Regions from separate parts of the Streptomyces sp. SID14515 genome, predicted to be linked through region 2. Evidence: riboswitches for the same ligand, from Rfam matches in the RefSeq annotation. Region 2 holds a riboswitch; each other region holds the start of a gene.
What was found. A riboswitch is a leader RNA that binds a small molecule or an ion and turns the genes downstream of it on or off. The one in region 2 is predicted to bind thiamine pyrophosphate.
Positions count from the first base shown of each region.

Region 1: it holds a riboswitch for thiamine pyrophosphate, as region 2 does, so the genes downstream of both, thiO (glycine oxidase ThiO) here and thiC (phosphomethylpyrimidine synthase ThiC) in region 2, are expected to answer to the same signal.
Region 3: it holds a riboswitch for thiamine pyrophosphate, as region 2 does, so the genes downstream of both, G3I54_RS32920 (thiamine ABC transporter substrate-binding protein) here and thiC (phosphomethylpyrimidine synthase ThiC) in region 2, are expected to answer to the same signal.

Region 1 is NZ_JAAGMH010000067.1:19,171-28,636, reverse strand. It holds gene G3I54_RS13000 (3-deoxy-7-phosphoheptulonate synthase class II) at 1-371, shown strand, start outside; gene G3I54_RS12995 ((2Fe-2S)-binding protein) at 535-777, shown strand; gene bfr (bacterioferritin) at 781-1,260, opposite strand; gene G3I54_RS12985 (sulfite oxidase-like oxidoreductase) at 1,418-2,050, shown strand; gene G3I54_RS12980 (deoxyribonuclease IV) at 2,054-2,920, opposite strand; gene pknB (Stk1 family PASTA domain-containing Ser/Thr kinase) at 2,928-4,856, opposite strand; gene G3I54_RS12970 (thiazole synthase) at 5,021-5,815, opposite strand; gene thiS (sulfur carrier protein ThiS) at 5,818-6,081, opposite strand; gene thiO (glycine oxidase ThiO) at 6,078-7,289, opposite strand; TPP riboswitch at 7,287-7,399, opposite strand; gene G3I54_RS12955 (hypothetical protein) at 7,451-7,792, shown strand; gene G3I54_RS12950 (FAD-dependent oxidoreductase) at 7,859-9,094, shown strand; gene G3I54_RS12945 (Rv2175c family DNA-binding protein) at 9,176-9,466, shown strand, end outside.
Region 2 is NZ_JAAGMH010000040.1:61,578-71,043, reverse strand. It holds gene G3I54_RS07630 (SsgA family sporulation/cell division regulator) at 48-485, shown strand; gene G3I54_RS07625 (YibE/F family protein) at 540-1,883, opposite strand; TPP riboswitch at 1,954-2,087, shown strand; gene thiC (phosphomethylpyrimidine synthase ThiC) at 2,080-3,885, shown strand; gene G3I54_RS39360 (hypothetical protein) at 3,908-4,084, opposite strand; gene G3I54_RS39355 (hypothetical protein) at 4,096-4,368, opposite strand; gene G3I54_RS07610 (helix-turn-helix domain-containing protein) at 4,360-4,824, shown strand; gene G3I54_RS07605 (DUF805 domain-containing protein) at 5,067-5,423, shown strand; gene G3I54_RS07600 (hypothetical protein) at 5,561-6,391, opposite strand; gene G3I54_RS07595 (metallophosphoesterase) at 6,595-7,773, opposite strand; gene G3I54_RS07590 (LacI family DNA-binding transcriptional regulator) at 7,948-9,060, opposite strand; gene hisC (histidinol-phosphate transaminase) at 9,466-9,466, shown strand, end outside.
Region 3 is NZ_JAAGMH010000136.1:64,572-74,037, forward strand. It holds gene tsf (translation elongation factor Ts) at 1-648, shown strand, start outside; gene pyrH (UMP kinase) at 810-1,586, shown strand; gene frr (ribosome recycling factor) at 1,709-2,266, shown strand; gene G3I54_RS32910 (phosphatidate cytidylyltransferase) at 2,266-3,351, shown strand; gene rlmN (23S rRNA (adenine(2503)-C(2))-methyltransferase RlmN) at 3,461-4,567, shown strand; TPP riboswitch at 4,653-4,769, shown strand; gene G3I54_RS32920 (thiamine ABC transporter substrate-binding protein) at 4,851-5,948, shown strand; gene G3I54_RS32925 (iron ABC transporter permease) at 6,029-7,645, shown strand; gene G3I54_RS32930 (ABC transporter ATP-binding protein) at 7,651-8,682, shown strand; gene G3I54_RS32935 (response regulator transcription factor) at 8,721-9,392, opposite strand; gene G3I54_RS32940 (sensor histidine kinase) at 9,386-9,466, opposite strand, start outside.

The DNA.
Region 1 (9,466 bases), on a different contig from region 2:
ACAGGGTCCGCGACAAGCTCCCCGAGCTGGTCGAGAAGGTCACCGCCTCGGGCGCGACCGTGGCCTGGGTGACCGACCCGATGCACGGCAACACCTTCGAGGCCGCCTCCGGCCACAAGACGCGCCGCTTCGACGACGTCCTGGACGAGGTCAAGGGCTTCTTCGAGGTGCACAAGGGCCTCGGCACCCACCCGGGCGGCATCCACGTGGAGCTGACCGGCGACGATGTCACCGAGTGCGTGGGCGGCGGCCACGAGATCTTCGTGGACGACCTGCACCAGCGCTACGAGACGGCCTGCGACCCCCGGCTCAACCGCAGCCAGTCGCTCGACCTGGCCTTCCTCGTCGCCGAGATGTACCGCGACCAGTAGAAGTCACCGCTGGACGCACCTGTGGGGCACGGATCGATGTGATCCGTGCCCCACAGGTCGTCCCAGGACTTTTACGCTGCCCGGGGGACGGGTAAGGTTAGGTTAGCCTCACCGACGAAGACCGGGACGGCACCAGCGACCGACCCGCAGGGAGGTGAAACGCATGTACGTCTGCTCCTGCTTCGGCGTCACCGAGGCGCAGGTGAAGAAGCATGCGGACGCCGGTGCCTGCACACCCCGGCAGATCGCGTCGGCCTGCAAGGCCGGCACCGACTGCGGCGGTTGCGTACGCCGCATCCAGGCCCTGCTGGGGCGCGGCGACTGCCCGCGCCGCGAGCTGCTCGACCAGCGCCAGGAGCCCGTGGCCGCCTCCGTCGCCCGCCCGGTCCTCTCCGACGCCGCCTGAGCGTCAGCTCTCCGGCTGCTCGATCAGCTGGGCGATGTAGAGCGGCTCACCGAGCTTCTCGACCAGCTCCAGCTGGGTGTCGAGATAGTCGATGTGGTGCTCCTCGTCCTCCAGGATCGACTCGAAGATGTTCGCGGACGTGATGTCGCCCTTGCCGCGCATCACCTCGATACCGCGCTTGAGGCGGTCGATCGCCTCCACCTCGACCTGGCGGTCCGCCTGGAACATCTCGGTGACCGTCTGGCCCACCCGGACATGGAAAAGTCGCTGATAGTTCGGCAGCCCGTCGAGGAAAAGGATCCGGTCGGTGAGGATCTCGGCGTGCTTCATCTCGTCGAAGGACTCGGCCCGGGTGTACTTGGCGAGCTTGGTCCACCCGAAGTTGTCCTGCATCTTGGCGTGCAGGAAGTACTGGTTGATGGCAGTCAATTCGGCGGTCAGCTGCTCATTGAGAAACTCAAGGACCTCGGGGTCGCCCTGCATGGCAAAGGCTCCTTCCAACCGGTGATCGATCTGGCAAGTTGGCCAGATCCTCGCACCGTGCTCAGCGGTCGTCCAGTAAGTGCACGCTTAGTACGAGTTGCCCGGATGAGGTCCTCCCTGGTCATGACCACCCCTGCCTGTCTGTCACCATGGAGGCATGGGTCAGCCGGAAAGCCGGGAAAACCGCGAAACAGAGCAGTCCGAGCTTCCGCCGGGACAGCGACTGCAACGCGGATGGCCGGTCACCCATTACGGGCCCGTTCCCAAGTTCAAGCCCGACCGCTGGGAGTTCCGGGTCTTCGGGGCCACCGCGGACGGCGACAAGCACTGCTGGAACCACCAGGACTTCTCGGCGCTGCCGTTCTCCACGGTCGTCGCCGATCTGCACTGCGTGACGAAGTTCAGCATGATCGGCGCCGAATGGGGCGGAATCCCCGCCCGTACGGTCCTCGAACTGGCACCGCCCGCCCCTGACGCCACCCATGTGATGGTCTGGGCCGAATACGGCTTCTCCTCGAACCTGCGCCTGGAGGACTTCGCCTCCGAGCGCACCCTCTTCGCCACCCACAAGGACGGCGAACTCCTCACCGCCGAGCACGGCTTCCCGCTCCGTCTCGTCGTTCCGCATCTGTACGCCTGGAAGGGCCCGAAGTGGGTCCGGGGCATCGAGTACATGACGGCGGACCGGCGCGGATTCTGGGAGGAACGGGGCTACCACAACATCGGCGACCCCTGGAGCGAGCAGCGCTACTCCTACCAGGAGGAACCCGGGGACGGCCCCGAGCTGTAGCGGCTAGCGGGCGTCCCGCAGTTCCTTCAGCCGGGCCACGTCCGCCGCGTGCCCCTCCTTGCCGCCGGGCGTCTCGATGATCAGCGGTACGCCCTCGGTCGCCGGATGCGTGAACAGCTCCCGGAAGGGCTCCGCCCCGATGTGACCGGCGCCGATGTTCTCGTGCCGGTCCTTGTGGGCGCCCACCACGTCCTTGGAGTCGTTGGCGTGGATCAGCTTCAGTCGGCCCTCGCCGACCGTGTCCACCAGCAGATCGAGCGTCTGCCGCATCCCCGACGGGCCGGCCAGGTCATGCCCGGCGGCGTAGATGTGGCAGGTGTCCAGGCAGATGCCCAGCTTCGGGTGGGAGTCCAGCGCCTCGAAGTACGGCCCGAAGTCCCAGGTCCGCGAGCAGAGCGAGAAGCCCTGGCCGGCCGTCGACTCCAGCAGCAGATCCGGATCGTCGTCGTGGGTCAGCTCGTCCAGCAGCGGGCGCATGTGCGTCCGCACCTGGGCCAGCGCCTCGGCGCGCGGCCGCCCGCCGGTCGCCGAACCGGTGTGCACCACCACGCCCAGCGCACCTATCTCCCGGGCCCGCCGCAGCGAGTGGCGCAGGGACTCCACGGACTTCTCGACCGTGGCCTCCGTGTGCGAGCCGAAGTTGATCAGATACGGGGCGTGTACGTACGCCGGGATCGAGGCCGCCGCGCACTCGGCGCGGAACAGCTCGTCCTGCGCCGGGTTCCCGACGGGCGTCGCCCAGCCGCGCGGGTTGGCCACGAAGACCTGCACGGTCTCCGCCGCCAGCTCACGGGCGTACTCCAGGCCGACCTTGGCGAGACCGCCGGCCACCGGGACGTGTCCGCCGACCGGATTGCGCAGAGAGTGCATCTGGTTTCTAGAACCCCTTGGTCTTGATCGTGATCGTGGAGCCCTCGGGGGCCTGCTCGCCGCCGTCCACGGACTGGCCGGCGATGGTGTCGCTGAAGGAGAGGAACGGCCGCTCCACCTTCACCTCGAAGCCCGCCTCCTCCAGGGTGCTCCGTGCCTCGTCGACGTCCCGGCCGACGACGTCCGGGACGTCCAGCATCCGGGGGCCCTTGGAGACGGTCAGCTGGATCGTGTCGCCCTCGGCGGCCTCGGTGCCCTCGCCGGGGGACTGCTCGGCGACATCGCCCTCGGCCTCGGCGGAGTGGACCCGGCCGGGCAGCACCTCGGCCTTCAGCCCCTCGGCCTCCAGCTCGGCGGTGGCGTCCTCGACCGAGAGACCGCTGACGTCCGGGACGTCGACGGGGGCGCCCTTGCTGACGACGAGCGCCACGGCCGTGTCCGGGTTGCGGTCCGTGCCCGCGCGCGGATCCGTACGGATCACCTCGCCGCGGGCCACGTCCTCGCTGAACTCCTTGGTGACCATCCCGGGGGCCAGGCCCACCTTCTTCAGGGCGCGCCGGGCGTCCGCGAGCGAGCTGCCCACGACATCGGGCACCCGCACGATCTCCGGGCCCCGCGAGACGACGAGCTTCACCGAGCCGTTGCCCCGGATCCGCGCGCCCGAGGCCGGGTCGCTGCTCACGACCGAGCCGCGCTCGATGGTGTCGCTGAAGACCCGGTCCACGCCCTTCAGCCCGAGACCTTCGTCGGAGAGCCGCTGCTCGGCGGTCCGCTGGGTCTGGCCGAGCAGGGAGGGGACCTGGGTGAACTGGCCGGAGTTGATGTACCAGACGCCCGTGCCGATGCCGAGCGTCAGCAGTACGGCGGTGAGGATCGTGATCAGCTTGCGGTGCGGCCCGCCGAACGGGCCGCGCCGAACGGTCCGCCGGGGAGCGGAGGGGCCCGCGGGCGGCATCTCCAGCCGGCTGGTGCGGTGCACTCCGGCTCCGTCGCCGTCCGCCGGGAGGGCCCGCGGGATCACGCTCGTACGGTCGTCCGCGCCGTCGTGCGCCTCCGAGAGCGCCTGCGGCGGTACGGCGTCCAGCTCGGCGTCGGTCAGCGCGGCGCGCGCCTCACGGGTCTCGGCCAGCAGCAGCACCGCGTCGTGCGGGCGCACCTCGGGATTGCGGGCGGTCGCGCTCGCCACCAGGCTGTCCAGCGCGACCGGGAGCCCCGGCACGACGGCGGACGGGGCCGGGACGTCGGAGTTGAGGTGCTGGTAGATGACCTGGGCGGCGTTCTCGCCGGTGTGCGGCTTGGCGCCGGTCAGCATCTCGTACAGCACGACCCCGCAGGCGTACACATCGCTGCGGGTGTCGGCGGTGCCGTGCTCGATCTGCTCGGGGGCCAGATACGACACCGTGCCCAGCAGCGAACCCGTGGTGTCGGTGGCCGTGCCGACCGCCCTGACCAGGCCGAAGTCGGCGACCTTCACCCGGCCGTCGTCCCCTATCAGGACGTTCTCCGGCTTCATGTCGCGGTGCACGAACCCGGCCCGGTGCGCGGCGCCGAGCGCGGCGAGGACCGGCTCCAGGATGTCGAGGGCCGCCCGGGGCTGGAGGGCCCCGCGCTCGCGCAGCACATCGCGCAGGGTGCAGCCCGCCACGTACTCCATCGCGAGATAGACGTACGCGCCCTGGGCGCCCTGGTCGAAGACCGCGACGACATTGGGGTGCGCGAGGCGCGCCACCGACTTGGCCTCACGGATGAAGCGCTCGACGAACGAGACGTCGGTGGCGAGCGCCGGGTGCATCACCTTGAGGGCGAGCACCCGGTCCAGGCGGGTGTCCACGGCCCGGTAGACCGTGGCCATCCCGCCGACGGCGATGCGCGCCTCTATGCGATACCGGCCGTCGAGCAGCTGCCCGACGAGAGGGTCCTGGAGGGTCGTGTCCACCCCGAGAGTCTACGAGCCGCCACCGACACCCTGGACGGGCCGGGGCTCTCCCGGGGCCGTTCTGCAGCCGATCCGTGACAGGGACAATTCAAGCCCCTCCTTCAAGCCCCTCCGGCGATTGAGGAGCGGGGGTCCGGGGGCAGCGCCCCCGAACGTAACGCAGCTCAGAACGCCGGCCGCTCCGGATCCAGCGCCGCCCGCCCCTCCACCGGCGACGACGCCTCGGCGAAGTGGCGACGCGGAATCCGGCCGGCACGGTGGGCCAGTCGGCCCGCCTCCACCGCGTGACGCATCGCACCCGCCATCAGCTCCGGCTCCTGGGCCCGGGTCACCGCCGAGGCCAGCATCACGGCCGCGCACCCCAGCTCCATCGCCTGCGCCGCGTCCGAGGCCGTCCCGGCGCCCGCGTCGAGGATCACCGGCACCCCGGCCCGCTCGACGATCAGCTCGAAGTTGTGCGGGTTGCGGATGCCGAGCCCGGAGCCGATGGGGGAGCCGAGCGGCATGATCGCCGCGCAGCCCACGTCCTCCAGCTTCCGGGCCAGCACCGGATCGTCGTTGGTGTAGGGCAGTACGACGAACCCGTCGTCCACCAGGGTCTCCGCCGCGTCCAGCAGCTCGACGGTGTCGGGCAGCAGGGTCCGCTCGTCCGCGATCACCTCCAGCTTCACCCAGTCGGTGCCGAGCGCCTCCCGGGCCAGCCGGGCGGTCAGCACGGCCTCTCCGGCGGTGAAGCAGCCCGCGGTGTTCGGCAGCACCTGGATGGAGAGCCGCTCCAGCACCGAGAGCACCGAACCCCGCACCGTCGGGTCGAGCCGGCGCATCGCCACGGTGGTCAGCTCGGTGCCGGAGGCGATCAGCGAGCGCTCCAGCACCTCCAGGCTCGGGGCGCCGCCGGTGCCCATGATCAGCCGGGAGCCGAAGGTGGCGGGCCCCAGCGAGAAGACGTCGTCCGACATGGTCAGCCTCCCTGCACGGCGGTCAGGATCTCGACGCGGTCGCCCTCGCCGAGCGTCGTGGCGGCCCACCGGCCGCGCGGGACGACGCTCTCGTCGACGGCGACGGCGACCCCGGAGCGGGCCGGGGTCAGCGTGGCGACGAGGGCGTCCAGGGCGGTCCCGGCGGGAACGGTACGGGCTTCCCCGTTCACCGAGACGGAAACGGTGGCGGTCGCGGCGGCTTCCGATACGGCGGCGGCTTCCGGGACGGCGGGCTGCTGGGTCATACGGGCTGCTCCTGGAGTACGGGGGCGGCGGGGGAGGCCGCCGCGAAACGGCCGGGGGCGAAGGGGCGGGCCGTCTCGGGCAGCTCGCCGGTCGTCAGGGCGTCGGCCATCGCGTCCCCGGTGACCGGGGTCAGCAGGACGCCGTTGCGGTGATGGCCGGTGGCGAGCAGCAGACCGGGCAGGGCGGTCGGGCCGAGCAGCGGGGCGTTGTCGGGCGAGGCGGGACGCAGACCGGCCAGGGTCTCGGTGAGCGGCAGCTCGGTGATGCCGGGCACCAGCTCGTGGGCGTCGCGCAGCAGCTCGTACACCCCGCCGGCGGTGACCGTGGTGTCCCAGCCCTGCTCCTCGCTGGTGGCGCCGACGACCAGCTCGCCGTTCTCGCGCGGTACGAGGTAGAGGTGGCCGCCCCGGACCACGGCGCGCACGGTGCGGCTGAGGAAGGGGGCGTACGCCGGTGGCACGGTGAGCCTCAGGACCTGGCCCTTGACCGGGCGGACCGGCGGCACGAGCTCCGGCGGGAGCCCCGCGAGCCGGCCGCTGAGGCTGCCCGCGGCGAGCACGACCTGATCGGCCGCGAACTCCGTGCCGTCGCCGAGCAGCGCCCCGGCCGCCCGGCCCCCGGAGACGGTGAGCCGCTCGGCGGTCGTCCGGCGGAACGCGACCCCGACCCGCTCGCACGCGACTCGCAGTGCGGCGGCGAGGCGGCGCGGATCCACCTGGTGGTCGCCGTCGACCCGCAGACCGCCCCGGACGCCAGGCGCCAGCATCGGCTCCAGGCGGCGGCACTCACGGCCGCTCAGCCAGGTCGACTCCAGCCCCGAACGCTCCTGGAGGGCGTGCAGTTCGCGCAGATGCGCGCGGTCGTCGGCGTCCAGCGCGACGGCGAGCGTGCCGCAGGTGCGAAAGCCGGTGTCCCGGCCGCTCGCCTCCTCCAGCTCGGCCACGAACGCCGGATAGCGGGCGGCCGAGGCGAGGTTGAGCCCGAGCAGCATCTGCTCGCCGTAGTGCAGTTCGGTGACGGCGGCCAGCATGCCCGCCGCGACCTGTGCGGCGCCGCCGCCCGGTGCGGGGTCCGCCACCGTGACGCGCAGCCCCCGCTGGGCGGCCCGCCACGCGGTGACCAGACCGATGATTCCGCCCCCGATGACGAGGACGTCGGATCCGGAGATTCTCCTTGAGGCTCCTGAGGTTTTCCCCGAGACGCGCATGGGTGTCCAGCCCCTCCCTTCGCCGGCATGACCCGGAGCAGGTTCGTACGGTCGGAGGCCGGCCAGCCTCCCTCTCAGCCCGGTGCGTCCGGGCTCCCGCGAGTGTTCTACCTTGGCCAGCCTAGACCCACTCGCTCGCGGCCAGTAAGGGAGCGCCCACCGTGGCCCGTTCGCTCGACGGACTCGTCCTGTCGCCCGTCGCCGACCAGGCCCCGGGCCAGGTCGGTACCCGCACGCGCTTCACGTACCACGAGCAGGACGGCCGGATCTGGGCCGAGTACACGGGCGGCGACGTGGTCCGCGGCCATCTCGTCGGCACCCGGGACGGGGACGCGCTGGACTTCCGCTACGTCCAGCTCAAGCGGGACGGAACGACCTCGTCCGGACACTGCCTCTCCACCGTCGTCGGCCTCGCGGACGGCCGGGTGCGGCTGGAGGAGCGCTGGGCCTGGGAGTCCCAGGAGGGCAGCGGAACGAGCGTGGTGGAGGAAGTGCGCTCCTGACGGCCGTCGTTCCGGCATTCCGTCGACCGCCTTCCTGACGCCCCGTCAGGTGATTAAGGTGGACAGGTGAGCGAGCAGCAGACGGAGAAGAGTCCGGACCGGAGCGTCGTGGTCGTCGGAGCGGGCATGGCGGGCGTGCAGAGCGCCGTGGCCCTGCGCGAGGCGGGCTTCGCCGGGCCCGTCACCCTGATCGGCGCCGAGCCCCACCAGCCCTACGACCGCCCGCCGCTCTCCAAGGCCGTCCTGCTGGGCAAGGCCGAGGACTCCGCCTTCGACGTCGACTTCGAGGCGCTGGACATCACCCTGCGCCTCGGCCTGGACGTCACCGCCCTGCGCGCCGCCGACCATGTGCTGGACACCGCCGACGGGCCCGTCCCCTACGACGCCCTGATCCTCGCGACCGGCGCGGAGCCCATCACCCTGCCCGGCACCGAGGGCGTGCCCGGCGTCCATCTGCTGCGCACCCTGGACGACGCCGCCCGGCTGCGGCCCGTCCTGGACCGGCAGCACGACGTGGTCGTCGTCGGGGCGGGCTGGATCGGCGCGGAGTTCGCCACCGCCGCCCGGGCCGCGGGCTGCGCCGTCACCGTCGTCGAGGCCGCCGCCCGCCCGCTCGCGGGCACCCTGCCCGCCGAGGTGGCCGCCCCGATGGCCGACTGGTACGCCGACAGCGGCGCTGAACTCCTCACCGGGGCCCGGGTCGACCGCGTCGAGGAGGGGGCCGTCATCCTCGCGGACGGCCGCACCCTGCCCGCCGGAGCCGTGGTCGTCGGCATCGGCGCCCGCCCCGCCACCGGCTGGCTGACCGGCTCCGGGGTGGAGCTCGGCCCGGACGGCTCGGTCACCGCCGACAGCGCACTGCGCACCACGCTGCCCGATGTGTACGCGGTCGGGGACTGCGCCTCCTTCCCCTCCGCCCGCTACGGAACCCGCTTGCTGGTCCACCACTGGGACAACGCCCTCCAGGGCCCGCGCACCGCGGCCGCCGCGATCCTGGCCGCCCAGGACGGCGGACCGCTCCCCGTCTACGACCCCGTCCCGTACTTCTGGTCCGAGCAGTTCGGCCGCTTCGTGCAGTACGCCGGCCACCACGCGGACGCCGACACCCTGCTGTGGCGCGGCGACGGGTCGGAGGCGACCTGGTCGGTGTGCTGGCTGCGCGACGGGGCGCTCGTCGCCGTGCTCGCCGTGGGCCGTCCGCGCGACCTCGCCCAGGGCCGCAGGCTCATCGAGTCGGGGGCCGCCCTCGACCCGGAGAAGGTGGCGGACCCCGCCGTACCGCTGAAGTCCGCCGCCCTCTGAAGGGCCCCGGCCCGCCGCGGCCGACCCCCGTACGGTCGGCCCGGCTACCGACTGTCAGTCCTGGATGGCACGCTTGTCCTTGTGACCGAGATTGACGCAAAGACCGATGCTCTCGTCCCCGCCTGGCTCCACCTTCCCGACATCGCGGAAATGCTCGATGTCCAGGTGACGCGCGTACGGCAGTTGGTCAAGGAGGGCCAGCTCATCGCCGTACGCCGTGGTGAGAACCGGACGCTCCAGGTGCCCGCCGCCTTCATCGACGGCGACAAGGTGGTCAAGGGCCTCTCCGGCACCCTGACCCTCCTGAAGGACGACGGCTATTCCGACGAAGAGATGCTGGAGTGGCTCTTCACTCCCGACCCGACCCTGCCC
Region 2 (9,466 bases):
CATGGGGGATCATTCCTGGCCAGTTTCATCTACTGCGGGGTTGAACGATGCGCGAGTCGGTTCAAGCAGAGGTCATGATGAGCTTCCTCGTCTCCGAGGAGCTCTCGTTCCGTATTCCGGTGGAGCTCCGGTACGAGGTCGGCGATCCGTACGCCATCCGGATGACGTTCCACCTGCCCGGCGATGCCCCTGTGACCTGGGCGTTCGGCCGCGAACTGCTGCTGGACGGGCTCAACAGCCCGAGCGGCGACGGCGATGTGCACATCGGTCCGACCGAGCCCGAGGGCCTCGGCGATGTGCACATCCGGCTCCAGGTCGGCGCGGACCGTGCGCTGTTCCGGGCGGGGACGGCGCCACTGGTGGCGTTTCTCGACCGGACGGACAAGCTCGTGCCGCTCGGTCAGGAGCACACGCAGGGTGACTTCGACGGGAACCTCGAGGACGCGCTCGGCCGCATCCTCGCCGAGGAGCAGAACGCCGGCTGACCGGGTGGGTACAGCCGACGGTCCGTCATCCCGTCCTGTGCCGCCGGTCCGTCATCACTTCTTGCGCCGACGGCCCCGGCCGCTCCGCGCGGGCGCGGCCGTAGCCGTCTGTGCGCCGCCGGACCCCGGGCGGTCCGCGGAGACGACCAGCGCGGCGAGCACCGTGGTCACCGGCACCGAGGCGACCAGGCCGATCGACCCGACCAGCGTGCGGACGATCTCCTCGGCGACCAGCTCGCTGTTGGCCACCGTTCCCACACTGCTCTGGGCGATGGAGAAGAGCAGCAGCAGCGGGAGCGCCGCGCCCGCGTACGCCAGCACCAGGGTGTTGACCACCGAGGCGATGTGGTCCCTCCCGATGCGGATACCTGCCCGGTACAGCCCTTTCCAACCCATCTCCGGGTCCGCCTGGTGCAGTTCCCAGACGGCGGAGGTCTGGGTGACCGTCACATCGTCGAGCACCCCGAGCGAACCGATGATGATGCCGGCCAGCAGCAGACCGCTCATGTCGATGTCCGGGTAGAGGCCGTGGATCAGGCCGGTGTTGTCGTCGGTGTTGCCGCTGAGGCTCGCCCAGCCGATGAACAGGGAGCCCAGCAGCCCGATCAGCAGCAGCGAGATCAGCGTGCCGACGACCGCGACCGATGTACGGGCCGTCACCCCGTGACAGAGATAGAGCGCCGCCAGCATGATCGCGCTGGCCCCGATCACCGCCACGACCAGCGGATTCGATCCCTGAAGGATCGCCGGCAGGATGAACAGGGTCAGTACGGCGAACGACACGGCCAGCGCCACCAGCGCCATCACTCCGCGGAGCCTGCCCACCAGGACCACCGCCAGCGCGAAGATCCCGGCCAGCAGCGCCATCGGGAACTTCCGGTCCACGTCGGTCACGGAGTACTGGAGGTCGCGCGGCGCGTCGGGCGCGTACGCCACGACCACGCCCTGACCCTCTTTCAGTTGCCGGGGCGCGTCCGGCTGGACCACCTCGACGAACCTGCGGCCCTTCTCGTCGCCGCTGGTCACCTCGATGGTGGCCTTCGCGCACTCCCCCTCCTGCTCGTTGACGGCCTCCCGGCCCGAGGGCGTGGAGGTGTCCCCGGTCGGAGGCACCTGCGCGGCGTTGACGTCCGCGCAGTCGACCTTGACGACCTGGACGACCTTGCCGTCCTGGGTCTGCCGGTCGAATCCGACGCCGGTGCGCTCGTGGTCGGGCACGCCGCCGGGCCAGAACGCGATCAGGCCGACGACGACCGCCGTGGCGAACGGGATCACCACAGCGGCGATGACCTTGCGCAGATGCTTGGAGACGGGAGCGGCGGGTCCGTGGCTGTGCGTGTGGCCGTGTGAGTGGCCCTGGGGCGGCTGGGGCGCGGGGTCGCTTTGGGGGGAGGTCACGGGGCGATCATCGCAAGAACGGGAGGGCCCTCTGGTCAGCTCGCCGGAAAGGACGCTAGCGTGGAGGCACCTTTGCACACGCGGGAGCTCGGAGCACCGGGCTGAGAGGGCGCTGACCGCCGTACATCCGTACGGGACACGCTGCGCCGACCGCCGAACCTGTTACCGGGTAATGCCGGCGTAGGGAGTAGGTCTCATGACCACAGCGGACGCACGCACGCCTGCCTCGAAACAGAACGACGGAACGCCGAACGGCACGGTTCCGAACGACGAGGCCGGGAAGTCCATCGGCTGGCACAAGGGGTACGTCCAGGGCTCGCGCCCGGACCTCCGGGTGCCGGTCCGACAGGTGCACCTCACCAACGGCAAGGACGTGACGCTGTACGACACGTCGGGGCCGTACACCGATCCCGGAATCGACACCGATGTCCGCCGGGGCCTCGCGCCCCTGCGGGAGAACTGGATCATCGCCCGCGGTGACACCGCGGAGTACGCGGGCCGTCCGGTCCGCCCCGAGGACGACGGGCTCAAGCACACTTCGCCGCGCGGCGGACTGCGCAACCTCGACGCCGTGTTCCCCGGCCGTCCGCGCCAGCCGCGCCGCAGCCGCGACGGACGTCCCGTCACTCAGCTCGCGTACGCCCGGCGGGGGGAGATCACCCCGGAGATGGAGTACGTGGCGATCCGGGAGAACGTCGAGGCCGAGGTCGTCCGTGAGGAGATCGCGGCGGGCCGGGCCGTGCTGCCGGCCAACGTGAACCACCCCGAGATCGAGCCGATGATCATCGGCAAGCGGTTCCTGGTGAAGGTCAACGCCAACATCGGCAACTCGGCCGTCACTTCCTCCATCGAGGAGGAGGTGGACAAGATGACCTGGGCGACCAAGTGGGGCGCCGACACGGTCATGGACCTGTCCACCGGCCGCAACATCCACACCACCCGCGAATGGGTGCTGCGCAACTCCCCCGTGCCGATCGGCACCGTCCCGCTCTACCAGGCCCTGGAGAAGGTCGACGGCCGGGCCGAGGAGCTGACCTGGGAGATCTACAAGGACACCGTCATCGAGCAGGCCGAGCAGGGCGTGGACTACATGACGGTGCACGCGGGCGTGCGCCTGCCGTACGTCCCGCTGACGGCCCGTCGCAAGACCGGCATCGTCTCGCGCGGCGGCTCGATCATGGCGGCCTGGTGTCTGGCGCACCACAAGGAGTCGTTCCTCTACGAGCACTTCGAGGAGCTCTGCGAGATCCTCGCGACCTACGACGTCACCTACTCGCTGGGCGACGGGCTGCGTCCCGGGTCGATCGCGGACGCCAACGACGAGGCGCAGTTCGCCGAGCTGCGCACCCTGGGCGAGCTGAACACGATCGCCAAGCGGTTCGGCGTCCAGACCATGATCGAGGGCCCCGGGCATGTCCCGATGCACAAGATCAAGGAGAACATCGACCTCCAGCAGGAAATCTGCGAGGAGGCGCCGTTCTACACACTCGGCCCGCTGACCACGGACGTCGCCCCGGCGTACGACCACATCACCTCCGGCATCGGCGCCGCGATGATCGCCTGGTGGGGCACGGCGATGCTCTGCTACGTCACGCCCAAGGAGCACCTGGGGCTGCCCAACCGGGACGACGTGAAGACGGGCGTGATCACCTACAAGATCGCCGCCCACGCGGCCGACCTGGCCAAGGGGCACCCGGGCGCGCAGGAGTGGGACGACGCGCTCTCCGACGCGCGGTTCGAGTTCCGGTGGGAGGACCAGTTCAATCTGGCCCTCGACCCGGACACGGCCCGGGAGTTCCACGACGAGACGCTGCCCGCCGAGCCCGCGAAGACGGCGCACTTCTGCTCGATGTGCGGGCCGAAGTTCTGCTCGATGAAGATCTCCCAGGACATCCGCCGTCAGCACGGCGGATCGCAGGAGGAGATCGAGGAGGGCATGGCCGAGAAGTCGAAGGAGTTCGCGGCCGCCGGCAACCGGGTCTACCTGCCCATCGCCGACTGACCCGCTCCGGTACCCCGGCAGGTCAGGTGGGTCCGGCGGCCGAGTCCGCCGGGCCCACCTCCGCGGGGCCGTCCACCGCCGTGCCGAACGGGTTGTCGATGACGTAACGCCAGAACCCGTCGGAGCCCCGGCGGGCGACGTCCGTCGCCGTGCCCGCGATCCGGACCTGTCCGCCGTCCGCCGCCCTGCCCTCCACCACCCAGTCGACGATCAGGAGCGCCAGGCCGCCGGAGACATAGGTGCGGCGCGGGGCCACCCGGATCGGGACGCGCAGCGCGAGGAAGTCCCGGTGGGCCGGTATCCGGCCGGGGCCGGTATCCGGCCGGGGCCGGTCGTGAGGTGACCGGGCCGGGGCACGAACAGCGCGTCCGCCTCGTACAGCCGGTCGACGCTCTCGGGGTCGAAGGTGTTGAACGCCCGCTCCAGGACGTACGGGTGCTCGGCGGCGACGGTGGTCAGATGCACACTGGTGGAATGCGTCATGCCGTCAGTGAACAGCTCGTCGACGAGAGTCACCCAACGGATACCCACGCGGCCGGCGACCGGGAACTGACGCCGACCGCCCGTGGCCGCACGGCCCGTCCCGAGCCGGACTGCCCGGTCGAGGTGGCCCTCGCCGCGGTGTCGGGCCGCTGGACCACCCTGGTGCTGCGCGAACTCATGGGCGGCCCGCTCGGGTTCTCCGAGCTGAGGGAGCGACTGCCGGAGCTCTCGGCGAAGGTTCTCAGCCAGCGGCTCCGGGAACTGCGCGAGCGCGGCCTGCTGTCGGTGGAGCGCCGGCGCGGATTCCCCGTCCGTACCCGCTACACCCTGACCGGCGGCGGCCGGGCGCTGCGGCCGTTGCTGATCGAGCTCTACGCGACCGGTGAGGCACTTCTGGCCACGGGGCCGACTCCGGAGGACCGTCCGCAGCCGCGATCACGGGCCGCCGAGGCCTGATCCGGGGCCGGAAGCATCCGGGCGTTCCGCGCCTTACGAGTAACTACAGCTGGTTCACGGTTGTTTGGCCGGTTAACTCACCTTGTTAAGCGACAGTATGGACACAGTCGTGTGGCAGCTGGATGTACGTTTGGCCCGCAGCTCACCTGCGCTTGACCCTTTCCTTATCCGTGGCTTACTTTCCGGCTTGCTTGGCTGAAATTCGGCGGCCCTTGAACAGGGGCCCGGGGAGGGGAATCACCATGGACTGGTACCTGTCAGTACTCAAGAACTACGCAGGCTTCAGCGGACGTGCGCGCCGCAAGGAGTACTGGATGTTCACGCTCATCAGCTTCGTCATCAGCCTGGTGCTCACGATCGTCGGCGGCCTGATCGGTGCGGACTTCCTGTCCTACATCTACGCCGTGGCGATTCTCGTCCCGTCGCTCGCGGTCCTGGTGCGCCGGCTGCACGACACCGGCCGCTCGGGCTGGTGGTTCTTCATAGCGTTCGTCCCGCTGGTCGGCTTCATCATCCTGATCGTCTTCCTCGCCTCGGAGGGCAAGCCGGAGACGAACCAGTACGGCGTGAACCCGAAGCTGGCTCCGCAGGCCATCTGATCCACCGCTCCGGTCCGTCCGGAGCGTCTCCCCGGGCCGGGCGCGGCACTTGCCGCCCCGGCCCGCGGTGCGTCCGGGACCGGAGCCGGAGCCGGGACCGGATCCGGAAGCGGAAGTCGGCCCCGGGCCGCCGCCCGTCAGTCCGGCTGGTGCTCCGGGCCGCCGAAGTCCGGGCTGGTGAAATCGGGGCTGGTGAAGGTCGGCCGGGGGCCGGCCGCCGGTCCGTCGTCCGGGCCGGAGAAGTCCGGCCTGCTGTAGCCCATCTTCGGGATGCGGTTGGGCGAACGGTGCGGGGTCCGCGCGGCGGGTCCCGCGGTGGGGTCGGCCAGGGCGTCCCGGAGGAACGGGAGGATGCCGCGCTCCAGCAGGGCGTGGCGCCAGGCCTCCCGGGCCCGCGCGACCTCCTCCGGAAGCTCCTGTTCCTCGTCCTCGGCCGCCAGGGACGTCGTGCCGTTGCGGAGCGCGGTGACGAGCAGTCCGACGGCCGCGACCAGGATCGCGGCGGCGGCGACCGCTGCGAAGAACCACCCGGCGGCGACCATCGAGTCGCCGAAGGCCACCGACGGGCTGACCGCCTTCAGCAGGTAGCCGACGAGCAGGAAGATGACGGCCGCGGTGCCGGCCAGCAGCGGGGTCAGGACCGTGACGACCGCGCCTATGCCGGCCCCCGATCCGGCCGCCGTGCTCTGCGGCCCGTCCACGGCCGGGATCCCTTCGGCCGCTTCGGTGGCCGACGCCCGGCGCAGTTCGCCCCGGGCCTCGACGTAGTGCTCGTACTCGGTGGCCGCGGCCGCGGTGATCAGCGCCGTGGCGCTGAGCGCCATCGTGCGCAGCTGTTCGGTGTTGAGCCGGTCACCGACGCCCTCCAGGTCCGGGCGTTCATGAGCGTGGCGCAGTGCGTCGCCCAGGATCCGCTCGTACTCGGGTCCGTCCTCGGCCAGCAGGTGCGGAGCGCTTGTCATCTGCATCCCCCGATGCTCCGTCGGTGCCCGGCTGCCCGCGTGGACCGGGCGATCGGGCGGAAACGGAGGAGAGCCTGCCACTGATACGCCGATGGTAGAGCGCTCACGGCACGGGGTGACAGTGTGTTTCCAGAATTGGGCCCGGTGACGGGTCCGGTGATCGGCGAGGTCGGTGCAGGCGGAACCTGAAGCGCCTTCCCCGCCGACGCTCAGGCATGCAGCGGGAGTTGAACCACCAGCAGCTTTCCGGCCATGGTCACTCCGCCGTCCATGGCGATGGCGAGGCCGTCCGCGTACACGTGCGGGCCGTTGATCACGGGGCCCGACGTGTCCTCGCCGTCCTCCGTGCCGACCTCGCCCAGGAGGTACGGAATAGGGCTGTGACCATGGACGACGCGCTGTCCGCCGTACGTCGCCATCAGCTCGCGCACCGCGTCGGCGCCGCCCTCGTCCCGGAAGGCGAACCGCTTGGTCAGCTTGCGGAAGAGGTCCCAGCACTCGTCCGCGTCGTTACGCGTGAGAATGGCCGTGATCGTGTCGTTGACGTCCTCGATGGTGGACCCGTAGTCGAGGTAGGCCGTCGTGTCGGAGTGCATCAGCAGATGCCCGTCCTCCTCGACGACCGCGTCGAGCCGGGACATCCACTGGAGGTGGACGTCCTGGAGGCGCTCCATGTCGGTCTTCTGGCCGCCGTTGAGCAGCCAGGCGGCCTGGAAGGTGGCGGTGCCGGCCCCGGAGTTGACGGGGGTGTCGGCGAACCGCTTGGCGCCGAGCAGCAGCAGCTCGTGGTTGCCCATCAGGGCCTTGCAGTAGCCGCCGGCCGCCGCCGCCTCGGCGGAGAGCCGCATGACGAGATCGATGACCCCGATGCCGTCCGGACCGCGGTCGGTGAAGTCGCCGAGGAACCACAGCCGGGCGTTGCCCGCGGCCCAGTTCCCGTCGGCGTCGATGAGGCCCTGCTCGCCGAGGGCGGCCAGCAGTTCGTCCAGATAGCCGTGGACGTCGCCGACGACGAAGAGCGGGCCGAGACCGTCCTCGGCCACGGGGGCCGGCTCGGCGACGGTCTGCACCTGGACCGTGTCGCCGCGCCGGATGACCGGGAGGTCCCGTTCGGTCGGTGTGTAGCCCTCCGGCTGCTCGTCGCCCACGACGGCGTTGCCGGGATGCGGCGGCCGGGGCGGCGCGGGAGCCCGCTGCGGAAATGAAGCGCCCGGCGGGACGGGAGCGCCCGGCGCCGGCGGGTTCGGGCCCGGCGCACGGGGCGGCACCGAGGAAGGAGGTGCCACCTGTGCCTGTGGTGGCACGGGTGTCTGCGCATACGGCGGAACCCGGAAGTCACGCAACGTCGCCGTCCGCACCACGGGTTCCTGACCGGCCCCCTGAGTCATCGACCCCTCCACCACCGTCGCGCCGCCGTACACCTGACGGGCCTTGCCTGGTAGAGGTGGTCCGCGGTGTCGTGCGCCCATCATAGGAATGCGGATCGATCTGTGTGACGCACCAGGGGTGGTGAATCCGGGCGCACGCACGGTTCACCGGCCGATTGGTCCGAAAAGAGCCGATCAATCCCCGCTGGGGGAGCGCGGCGCACTGACCGTGGTGCGTGGTGGACGGCGTTGCGAGGAGGTCCGGACGATGAGCTCCGTCGGTATGACCTGCTCCACCGGCCCGTCGTGTTCGACGCCTTCGATGGCGTCGATGAGGAGCTGGACGACGGCCGTGCCGATGCGGCGGGGCTTCAGCGAGAGCGTCGTGATGGGCGGCTCGGTGGCCGCGTACACGGTGGACTCGGAGCAGCAGACCAGCAGCAGGTCCTCGGGAACCCGCAGTCCGTAGCGGCGGGCCGCCGCGAGGAGATCGGTGCCGTTGGGGTCGAAGAGTCCGTAGACCGCGTCGGGGCGGTCCGGGCGGGCGAGCAGCCGGTCGGCGGCGACCGCCCCCGCGCAGGGGTCGTGGGCCGGGTAGGACTCGTAGACGGGATCCTGGCCGACCCGCTCGCACCAGTGGAGGTAGGCGGTGGTGGACAGCCGGGTGTACGTGTCGGTGGTGTTGCCGGTCAGCAGGCCGATACGGCGGGCTCCGGCGGCGGCGAGATGGTCGAGGAGGTCGAGCACGGCGGCCCGGTGGTCGTTGTCGACCCAGGCGGTGACGGGGAGCGTTCCGGCCGGGCGGCCGTCCGAGACGACCGGCAGGCCCTGGCGGACGAGTTCGGTGACGACCGGGTCCTGGTCGGAGGGGTCGATCACGACGGTCCCGTCGAGCGCGACGTTCGACCAGACGTCGTGCCGGGAGGTGGCGGGGAGGATGACGAGGGCGTAGCCGCGGGCGAGCGCCGCGGAGGTCGCGGCTCTCGCCATCTCCGCGAAGTACGCGAATTCGGTGAAGGTGAAAGGTTCATTCCCGTACGTGGTCACGGTCAGGCCGATCAGCCCCGACTTGCCCGTACGGAGGGTTCGGGCCGCGGCGGACGGGCGGTAGCCCAGGCGCTCGGCGACCTCGCGGACATGGCGGCGGGTGGCGTCCGGGAGCCTGCCCTTGCCGTTGAGCGCGTCGGAGACGGTCGTGATCGAGACTCCGGCCGCGGCGGCCACATCACGGATCCCCGCCCGTCCCGGCCGGCCGCTGCGCCGGGGTGTCTCCGTCCGGCTCACCTGGTGCTTCCCTGCTGCTGTCATGGCGAGCCGATAGTAGGGCTCCGAGGGGTGGTCGGTCCGGTCGCATATGCGCACGTTGACAGGCACGTTTCTGCAAGGTCACTGACCATCAGATTCCTTTGAATATAAGGGAGTTGGGCCGTATTGCATACGTGTTTCAGGTGCTGGCGGGTGGCAGCCTGCCGAATGTGCGATGTCTCGAAGAGGTCTCAACTCACCAGTTCGGGGGACGCGCGCCACGGCGTGAGCCACCGGCGCGCGCCGGACCGGGGTGCGCTCCCCCGGGCAGAGGCCCCGGACCGACCCTGTGTGGGGTCCCATTCCCGGGCACTGCGGTCGATTTCCCGCTCGGGCCATTCGCAGCGGGGCCCAATCCTCATAAGGTGTGCAGTATTGCTGTGAACGGACGGTCGAGGAGGACCTGCGG
Region 3 (9,466 bases), on a different contig from region 2:
TCCCTCATCTCCGAGGACCAGACGTCCGGCGTCATCCTCGAGCTGAAGTGCGAGACGGACTTCGTCGCCAAGGGCGAGAAGTTCCAGGCCGTCGCCAACACGCTCGCCGCGCACGTCGCCGCGACCTCCCCGGCCGACATCGAGGCGCTGCTCGCCTCCGAGATCGAGTCCGGCAAGACCGTCCAGGCGTACGTCGACGAGGCCAACGCCAACCTCGGCGAGAAGATCGTCCTGGACCGCTTCGCGCAGTTCACCGGCGCCTACGTCGGTGTGTACATGCACCGCACCATGCCCGACCTGCCCCCGCAGATCGGTGTTCTGGTCGAGCTGGACAAGGCCGACGCCGAGCTGGCCAAGGGCATCGCGCAGCACATCGCCGCCTTCGCCCCGAAGTACCTGTCCCGCGAGGACGTCCCGGCCGAGGTCGTCGAGGCCGAGCGCCGCGTCGCCGAGGAGACCACGCGCGCCGAGGGCAAGCCCGAGGCCGCGCTCCCGAAGATCGTCGAGGGTCGCGTCAACGGCTTCTTCAAGGAGGCCACCCTCCTCGGCCAGCCGTACGCGCTGGACGCCAAGAAGTCCGTCCAGAAGGTCCTGGACGAGGCCGGTGTCACCCTGAAGCGCTTCTCGCGCATCAAGGTCGGCATCTGAGTCCGTCCGGGCGAACAGCACCGGACCCGATAGGGTCTGGTGCAGTCGACGGCCGCACCCACGCCGGACGACCGCAGATCTGACGAGGAGGCCATTGCCGCTGTAGGGACACCAGACCCACCGGCGATGGCCTTCTTCGTATGTGCACGAGGAGAATTTCCATGGACAAGGGCGCGGACGCCATTCAGGCCGACGACAAGCACGACGACGACAAGGGCTCCGGGCGCTTCATGCTGAAGCTCTCCGGTGAGGCGTTCGCCGGTGGCGGCGGCCTCGGCGTCGACCCCGACGTCGTGCACACCATCGCCCGCGAGATCGCCGCCGTCGTACGCGACGGCGCCCAGATCGCGGTGGTCATCGGAGGAGGCAACTTCTTCCGTGGTGCCGAGCTCCAGCAGCGCGGCATGGACCGGGCCCGGTCCGACTACATGGGCATGCTCGGCACCGTCATGAACTGCCTGGCACTCCAGGACTTCCTGGAGAAGGAGGGCATCGACTCGCGCGTCCAGACCGCCATCACCATGGGCCAGGTCGCCGAGCCGTACATCCCGCTCCGTGCCGTGCGGCACCTGGAGAAGGGGCGCGTCGTGATCTTCGGCGCTGGCATGGGCATGCCGTACTTCTCCACCGACACCACCGCCGCCCAGCGCGCCCTGGAGATCGACGCCGAGGCGCTGCTCATGGGGAAGAACGGCGTGGACGGGGTCTACGACTCCGACCCGAAGACCAACCCCGACGCGGTCAAGTTCGACGCACTGGAGTACGGCGAGGTGATCACCCGCGACCTGAAGGTCGCCGACGCCACCGCCATCACGCTCTGCCGCGACAACGAGCTCCCGATCCTCGTCTTCGAGCTGACCGCCGAGGGCAATATCGCTCGCGCGGTCAAGGGTGAGAAGATCGGCACGCTCGTGAGCGACGCGAGCACCCGGGCCTGACGGCCCCCCAGGATGGACAACGGCCTGCCGGTCGGACACCGTGCAGGTGAGGACGCGACGCAGGACCCGCAGGGCGCGGCGATGACGACGCCGGGCCCACCCAAGACACGCAGGAGCACGTGGTGATCGAAGAAATCCTCCTCGAGGCCGAGGAGAAGATGGAGAAGGCCGTTGTCGTCGCGAAAGAGGACTTCGCCGCGATCCGTACCGGCCGCGCGCACCCGGCGATGTTCAACAAGATCGTCGCCGACTACTACGGCGCGCTGACCCCGATCAACCAGCTGGCCTCGTTCTCGGTTCCCGAGCCGCGGATGGCCGTCGTGACGCCGTTCGACAAGACCGCGCTGCGCAACATCGAGCAGGCGATCCGCGACTCCGACCTCGGCGTCAACCCGAGCAACGACGGCAATATCATCCGGGTGACGTTCCCCGAGCTCACCCAGGACCGCCGCAAGGAGTACATCAAGGTCGCCAAGACCAAGGCCGAGGACTCCAAGATCTCGATCCGCTCCATCCGCCGCAAGGCCAAGGAGAACCTCGACAAGCTCGTCAAGGACAAGGAGTCCGGCGAGGACGAGGTGCGCCGCGCCGAGAAGGAGCTCGACGACACCACCGCGAAGTACGTCGCGCAGGTGGACGAGCTGCTCAAGCACAAGGAAGCCGAGCTGCTCGAAGTCTGATGAACGACTCTTCCTGGGGCGCCCCGCAAGGAGCCGGTTACTGGGGCACGCCCGAGATGAGCGCTGCCCCGGCGGGTCCTGCCCACGATGTGCGTGATGCCCAGCAGACTCGGCCCATGCCCAACGTGCCGGACGTGCCCGACGCAGGTAGAGACGCAGCCGACCGCGACGACCGGGACAGGGATGCCGCTCACGTCAGCGGCCCCCTGTTCCGTGACGAGATGCCGCAGGAGCCCATGTCCACCCCGCTGCCGCCCCCGCCGCAGAAGAAGCGTGCGGGGCGTGATCTGCGCGCCGCCATAGGGGTCGGCGTGGGTCTCGGCGCCGTCATCGGCCTCTCGCTGTTCATCGTGAAGGCCGTCTTCATCGGCGTGATAGTGATCGCCGTCGTCGTCGGCCTGTGGGAGCTCACCTCCCGCCTCCAGGAACGCAAGGGCATCAAGGCGCCCCTGGTGCCGCTGGCCGTCGGCGGAGCCGCGATGGTCGTCGCCGGTTACGCGCGGGGTCCCGAGGGGGCCTGGATCGCGATGGCCCTGACGGCCCTCGCGGTGCTGGTCTGGCGGATGGCCGAGCCGCCGGACGGGTATCTCAAGGACGTCACGGCCGGGGTCTTCGCGGCGTTCTACGTGCCGTTCCTGGCCACCTTCGTCGCCCTGCTGCTGACGGCGGACGACGGGTCGTGGCGGGTGCTGACCTTCCTGGTCCTCACCGTGGTCAGCGACACGGGGGCCTACGCCGTCGGCTGGCGCTTCGGCAAGCACAAGCTCGCCCCGCGCATCAGCCCCGGCAAGACCCGCGAGGGCCTGTTCGGAGCCGTCGCCTTCGCGATGGTCGCCGGCGCGCTGTGCATGGAGTTCCTGATCGACGGCGGCGCCTGGTGGCAGGGTCTGCTGCTCGGCTTCGCGGTCGCCGCCAGCGCCACCCTCGGCGACCTGGGCGAGTCCATGATCAAGCGGGACCTCGGGATCAAGGACATGGGCACCCTGCTCCCCGGCCACGGCGGCATCATGGACCGGCTGGACTCGCTCCTGCCGACCGCACCGGTCGTATGGCTGCTGCTGGTGCTGTTCGTGGGCTCCGGCTGAGCTCCCCGGCACACCGGCACCCTGTCCCACCTGCACGTTCTTCGAGTGAGGGTCCGTCGTCCACAGGGCGGCGGGCCCTCACCCGTCTGTCTGCCACACTGGATGAACCATGCCTAAGCCCGGAGAACTCACTTTCGTCGCGCCCCGCGGAGCCAAGAAGCCGCCGCGGCACCTCGCCGACCTCACGCCCGCCGAGCGCAAGGAAGCGGTCGCCGCGACCGGTGAGAAGCCGTTCCGCGCCCAGCAGCTCTCGCAGCACTACTTCGCGCGGTACGCGCACGACCCGGCGGAGTGGACCAACATCCCGGCCGCTTCGCGGGAGAAGCTCGCCGAGGCGCTGTTCCCCGACCTGATGTCCGTGATCCGGCACATCAGCTGCGACGACGACACCACACGCAAGACCCTGTGGAAGCTGCACGACGGCACGCTCGTCGAGTCCGTCCTGATGCGCTACCCGGAGCGCGTCACGATGTGCATCTCCTCGCAGGCCGGCTGCGGCATGAACTGCCCCTTCTGCGCCACCGGACAGGCCGGCCTGGACCGCAACCTGTCGACCGCCGAGATCGTGCACCAGATCGTCGACGGCATGCGCGCCCTGCGCGACGGCGAGGTGCCCGGCGGCCCCGCGCGGCTCTCCAACATCGTCTTCATGGGCATGGGCGAGCCGCTCGCCAACTACAACCGCGTCGTCGGCGCGATCCGCCGGCTCACCGACCCCGAGCCGGACGGCCTCGGCCTCTCCCAGCGCGGGATCACCGTCTCCACCGTGGGCCTGGTCCCGGCCATGCTGCGCTTCGCCGACGAGGGCTTCAAGTGCCGCCTCGCCGTCTCGCTGCACGCCCCGGACGACGAGCTGCGCGACACCCTGGTCCCCGTCAACACCCGGTGGAACGTCCGCGAGGTGCTGGACGCCGCCTGGGAGTACGCGGAGAAGTCCGGCCGCCGGATCTCCATCGAGTACGCCCTGATCCGCGACATCAACGACCAGGCCTGGCGCGGCGACCTCCTCGGCCGGCTGCTCAAGGGCAAGCGGGTGCACGTCAACCTGATCCCGCTCAACCCCACGCCCGGCTCCAAGTGGACCGCCTCGCGGCCCGAGGACGAGAAGGCGTTCGTCGAGGCCATCGCGGCCCACGGCGTGCCCGTCACCGTCCGGGACACCCGTGGCCAGGAGATCGACGGGGCCTGCGGGCAGCTGGCGGCCTCCGAGCGCTAGCCGCTCCCGGGCGGCCTCGTGAAGACCGGTGGCCTCACGGTCCGGCCGAAAACCGCCGGTGTAGCCTGGGCCCGAAATCAACTTCATATTCCGACAGGGGAGCGCCACAGCGCTGAGAGTGCGGCACCAAGGACAGGTTGGCCGCAGACCCTCTGAACCTCGCCCGGGTCATTCCGGGTAGGAAGTTCGGACCTTACTCAAGCTGTTGCGCCCTGCCCGCTTCCGGTTTGCCGGACAGCGGGCGGGGCCGCGTCTCTTCCTGGTCACCTCCAGGAGGAATCACATGAACACCACCACGAAGTACGCGGCGACCGCGCTCGCCGCCGCTCTCGGCGTCACCGTGCTCGCGGGCTGCGGCAGCGACGACGGCCCGTCGGGCTCCGGGGCGTCCAAGGGCAGCGGCTCCAAGACCGTCACCCTGGTCAGCCACGACTCCTTCAACGTCTCGGACAAGGTGCTGAAGGCGTTCACGAAGGAGACCGGCTACACGGTCGAGATCCTCAAGAGCGGCGACGCCGGGGCCGCGCTCAACCAGGAGATCCTGACCAAGGGCTCCCCGCGCGGCGACGTCTTCTTCGGCGTCGACAACACCCTGCTCTCCCGCGCCCTCGACAACGGCCTGTTCACCGCGTACGAGGCCAAGGGCCTGGACACCGTCACGGCGGACACGCAGACGGACGAGAAGCACCGCGTCACGCCCGTCGACACCGGCGACATCTGCGTCAACTACGACAAGAAGTACTTCGCCGACAAGAAGCTCGCGCCGCCGAAAACCTTCGAGGACCTGGTCAAGCCCGCGTACAAGAACCTCCTCGTCACCGAGAACGCCGCCAGCTCCTCACCCGGTCTCGGCTTCCTCCTCGGCACCATCGCCGCCGAGGGCGAGGACGGCTACGAGGCGTACTGGAAGAAGCTCAAGGCCAACGGCGTCAAGGTCGTCGACGGCTGGGAGCAGGCGTACAACGAGGAGTTCTCCGGCTCCGCGGGAGGCAAGAAGGCCAAGGCCGACCGGCCGCTCGTCGTCTCCTACGCCTCCAGCCCGCCCGTCGAGGTGCTCTACGCCGACCCGCAGCCCAAGGAGGCCCCCACCGGGGTCGCCACCGGCACCTGCTTCCGGCAGACCGAGTACGCCGGGCTGCTGACCGGGGCGAAGAACGAGGCGGGCGGCAAGGCGCTGCTGGACTTCATGATCAGCAAGACGTTCCAGGAGGACATGCCGCTCAACATGTTCGTGAACCCGGTCGTGAAGGACGCGAAGCTGCCGGAGCTGTTCACGAAGCACGGCGAGAGTGTCGAGACGCCGCCCACCGTCGCGCCCGAGAAGATCACCGCCAACCGTGAGCAGTGGATCCAGTCGTGGCAGTCGCTGGTCCTGAAGTAGGGCCCAAGGAGAAGGCCACCCGCCCCGCGCCGCCCGTCCGGGGGGCCGGGCGGCGTGGAGCCGCGGTGCGGCTCGGCCTGATGGCCGTGCCCGTCGCGTTCTTCGCGGTGTTCTTCGCCTACCCCGTGACCGCGATCGTCGGCCGTGGGCTCAAGGCGGGCGGCGACTGGCAGTTCGGGCGGATCGGTGACGTACTGGCCCGCCCGGACATTCTCGACGTCCTCTGGTTCACCACCTGGCAGGCCCTCGCCTCGACCGCGCTCACCCTGCTGATCGCGCTGCCCGGGGCGTATGTCTTCGCGCGCTTCGACTTCCCGGGCAAGCAGCTGCTGCGGGCGGTCGTCACCGTTCCGTTCGTGCTGCCGACCGTCGTGGTCGGCACCGCGTTCCTGGCGCTGCTCGGACGCGGCGGGCTCCTCGACGAACTCTGGGGCGTCCGCCTCGACACCACCGTGTGGGCGATCCTGCTGGCCCACGTCTTCTTCAACTACGCCGTGGTCGTCCGCACGGTGGGCGGGCTCTGGTCCCAGCTGGACCCGCGTCAGGAGGAGGCCGCCCGGGTGCTCGGCGCCGGACGGTTCGCCGCCTTCCGCCGGGTGACGCTGCCCGCGCTCGCCCCGGCCGTCGCCGCCGCCGCGCTGATGGTCTTCCTGTTCACCTTCACTTCCTTCGGCGTCGTACAGATCCTCGGCGGACCGGCGTACTCCACCCTGGAGGTGGAGATCTACCGGCAGACCGCGCAACTGCTGGACCTGCCGACGGCCGCCGTGCTGACCCTGGTGCAGTTCGCCGCGGTCGGCGGGATCCTCGCCGTGCACGCCGCGACCGTACGCCGCCGGGAGCGGGCGCTGAAGCTGGTCGACCCGGCGCAGACCTCCCGCCGGCCGCGCGGCCCCGGGCAGTGGGCGCTGCTCGGCGGTGTCCTGCTCACCGCGCTGCTGCTGATCCTGCTGCCGCTAGGGGTGTTGGTGGAACGCTCCTTCGATGGGCCGGGCGGTTACGGCTTCGGCTACTACCGGGCCCTCCAGTCGGCCGGGTCCGGCGGCTCCTCCACCTTCCTGGTCCCGCCGCTGGAGGCCGTCGGCAACTCCCTGCGGTACGCGCTCGTCGCGACGCTCATCGCCCTCGTCGTCGGCGGGCTCGCGGCGGCGGCCCTGACCCGGCGGGCCGGGCGGCTGGTCCGCGGCTTCGACGCGCTGCTGATGCTGCCGCTCGGGGTCTCCGCCGTCACCGTCGGCTTCGGCTTCCTGATCACCCTGGACAAGCCGCCGCTCGACCTGCGTACCTCCTGGATCCTGGTCCCGCTGGCGCAGGCGCTGGTCGGCGTCCCCTTCGTCGTACGGACCATGCTGCCCGTGCTGCGGGCCGTCGACGACCGGCTGCGGGAGGCCGCCGCCGTGCTGGGGGCCTCGCCGCTGCGGGCCTGGCGGGAGGTCGATCTGCCGCTGGTGCGGAGGGCGGTGCTGGTCGCGGCGGGCTTCGCCTTCGCCGTCTCCCTCGGGGAGTTCGGTGCGACGGTCTTCATCGCACGGCCGGACAACCCGACCCTGCCGGTGGCCGTGGCCCGGCTGCTGGGCCGGTCCGGGGAGCTCAACTACGGGCAGGCGATGGCCCTCAGCACGATCCTGATGCTGGTGTGCGCGGTGTCGCTGCTGCTCCTCGAACGTATCCGCACCGACCGATCCGGGGAGTTCTGAACCACATGCTGAGCTTGCAGGCCGCCACCGTACGGTTCGGGAAGCGGGCCGCGCTGGACGCGGTCGACCTGGAGGTCGCCGACCACCGGATCGTCTGTGTCCTCGGGCCCAGCGGCAGCGGGAAGTCCACCCTGCTGCGGGCCGTCGCCGGACTCCAGCCCATGGACGGCGGCCGGGTTCTGCTGGCCGGCCAGGACCAGGCGGGTGTCCCGGTGCACCGGCGCGGGCTCGGCCTGATGTTCCAGGACCACCAGCTCTTCCCGCACCGCGACGTCGGCGCCAACGTCGCCTTCGGCCTTCGGATGCACGGCGTCGGACGGGCCGAGACGAACGCCCGGGTCCGCGAACTGCTGGAGCTGGTCGGGCTTCCCGGGGCCGAACGCCGCGCGGTCGCCGCCCTCTCCGGCGGTGAGCAGCAGCGCGTCGCCCTGGCCCGCGCGCTCGCCCCGCGCCCGAAGCTCCTGATGCTGGACGAGCCGCTCGGCCAGCTCGACCGCAGCCTGCGTGAACGGCTCGTCGTGGAACTGCGCACGCTGTTCCAGGAGTTGGGTACGACCGTGCTGGCCGTCACCCATGACCAGGGCGAGGCGTTCGCGCTCGCCGACCGGGTCGTCGTGATGCGGGACGGCCGGATCGCGCAGGAGGGCAGCCCGCTGGACGTCTGGCAGCGCCCCGCCTCCGCGTTCGTCGCCCGGTTCCTCGGCTTCGACAACGTCACCGCGGCGACCGTGACCGGGCAGGCCGCCGCCACCGCCTGGGGCAAGATCCCGGTGCCCGAGGGCTCCCCGCAGGGCGAGGTCGATCTGCTGGTCCGCCCCGCCGGAGTCCGGATCGGCGCCCCCGAGGACGGCCTGCGCTGCACGGTCGGCGTCCGCACCTTCCGCGGGAACCACGTGACCGTGCGGCTGATGCCCGAGAACGCGCCGGTGCTGGAGGCCGAATGCGCTCTGCGGGACACCCCGGACGAGGGCGCGGCCGTGGGCGTCCGCTTCGACGCGGCGGAGACGGTGGTGCTCGCGGGAGGCGCTGGAGGCTGAGGCTGGGGGCGGGGAGGCGCTAGGGGGTGTCTTGCCGATCACGCCGGGCTCGCGTGCCCCGCCACCACGAGACCCAGCTCGTACGCCAGGATCACCGCCTGCGCCCGGTCCCGCAGCCCCATCTTCGCGAACAGCCGGTTGATATGGGTCTTCACCGTGTGATCGGTGATGGTCAGCCGGTCGGCGATGTCCGCGTTGGACAGGCCCCGGGCGATCAGGACGAGCACCTCGGCCTCGCGCGCGGTCAGCCCGTCGATCGAGCGCGGCGGGGGAGTGCCGACCCGCTGCCGGGCGAACTCCGCGATGAGCCGCCCGGTGATCTCGGGAGCCAGCAGGGCGTGGCCGCCCGCCACCACCCGTACCGCGTGCAGCAGTTCGGGGAAGGTCGCGTCCTTGAGCAGGAAGCCGCTGGCTCCGGCGGTGAGGGCGTCGTACACGTACTCGTCCAGGCCGAACGTCGTCAGCATCAGCGCCCTGGTCGCCCCGCCCGACGCGGCGACGATCTCGCGCGCCGCGTCGATGCCGCCGAGCCGGGGCATCCGGATGTCCAGCAGCGCCACATCGGGACGGAGTTCGGCCGCCTTGCGCACGGCCTGCTCGCCGTCCTCCGCCTCCCCGACCACATCGATGTCGTCCTGGGTGTTCAGCAGACCGGAGAACGCCGTCCGGACGACCGCCTGGTCGTCGGCCACCAGCACCCGGATCACCACGGAAGTTCCGCCTCCACGAGAAAGCCGCCGGCCGGGCCCCGGCCAGCGGTGAGCGTACCGCCGAGCAGCGCGGC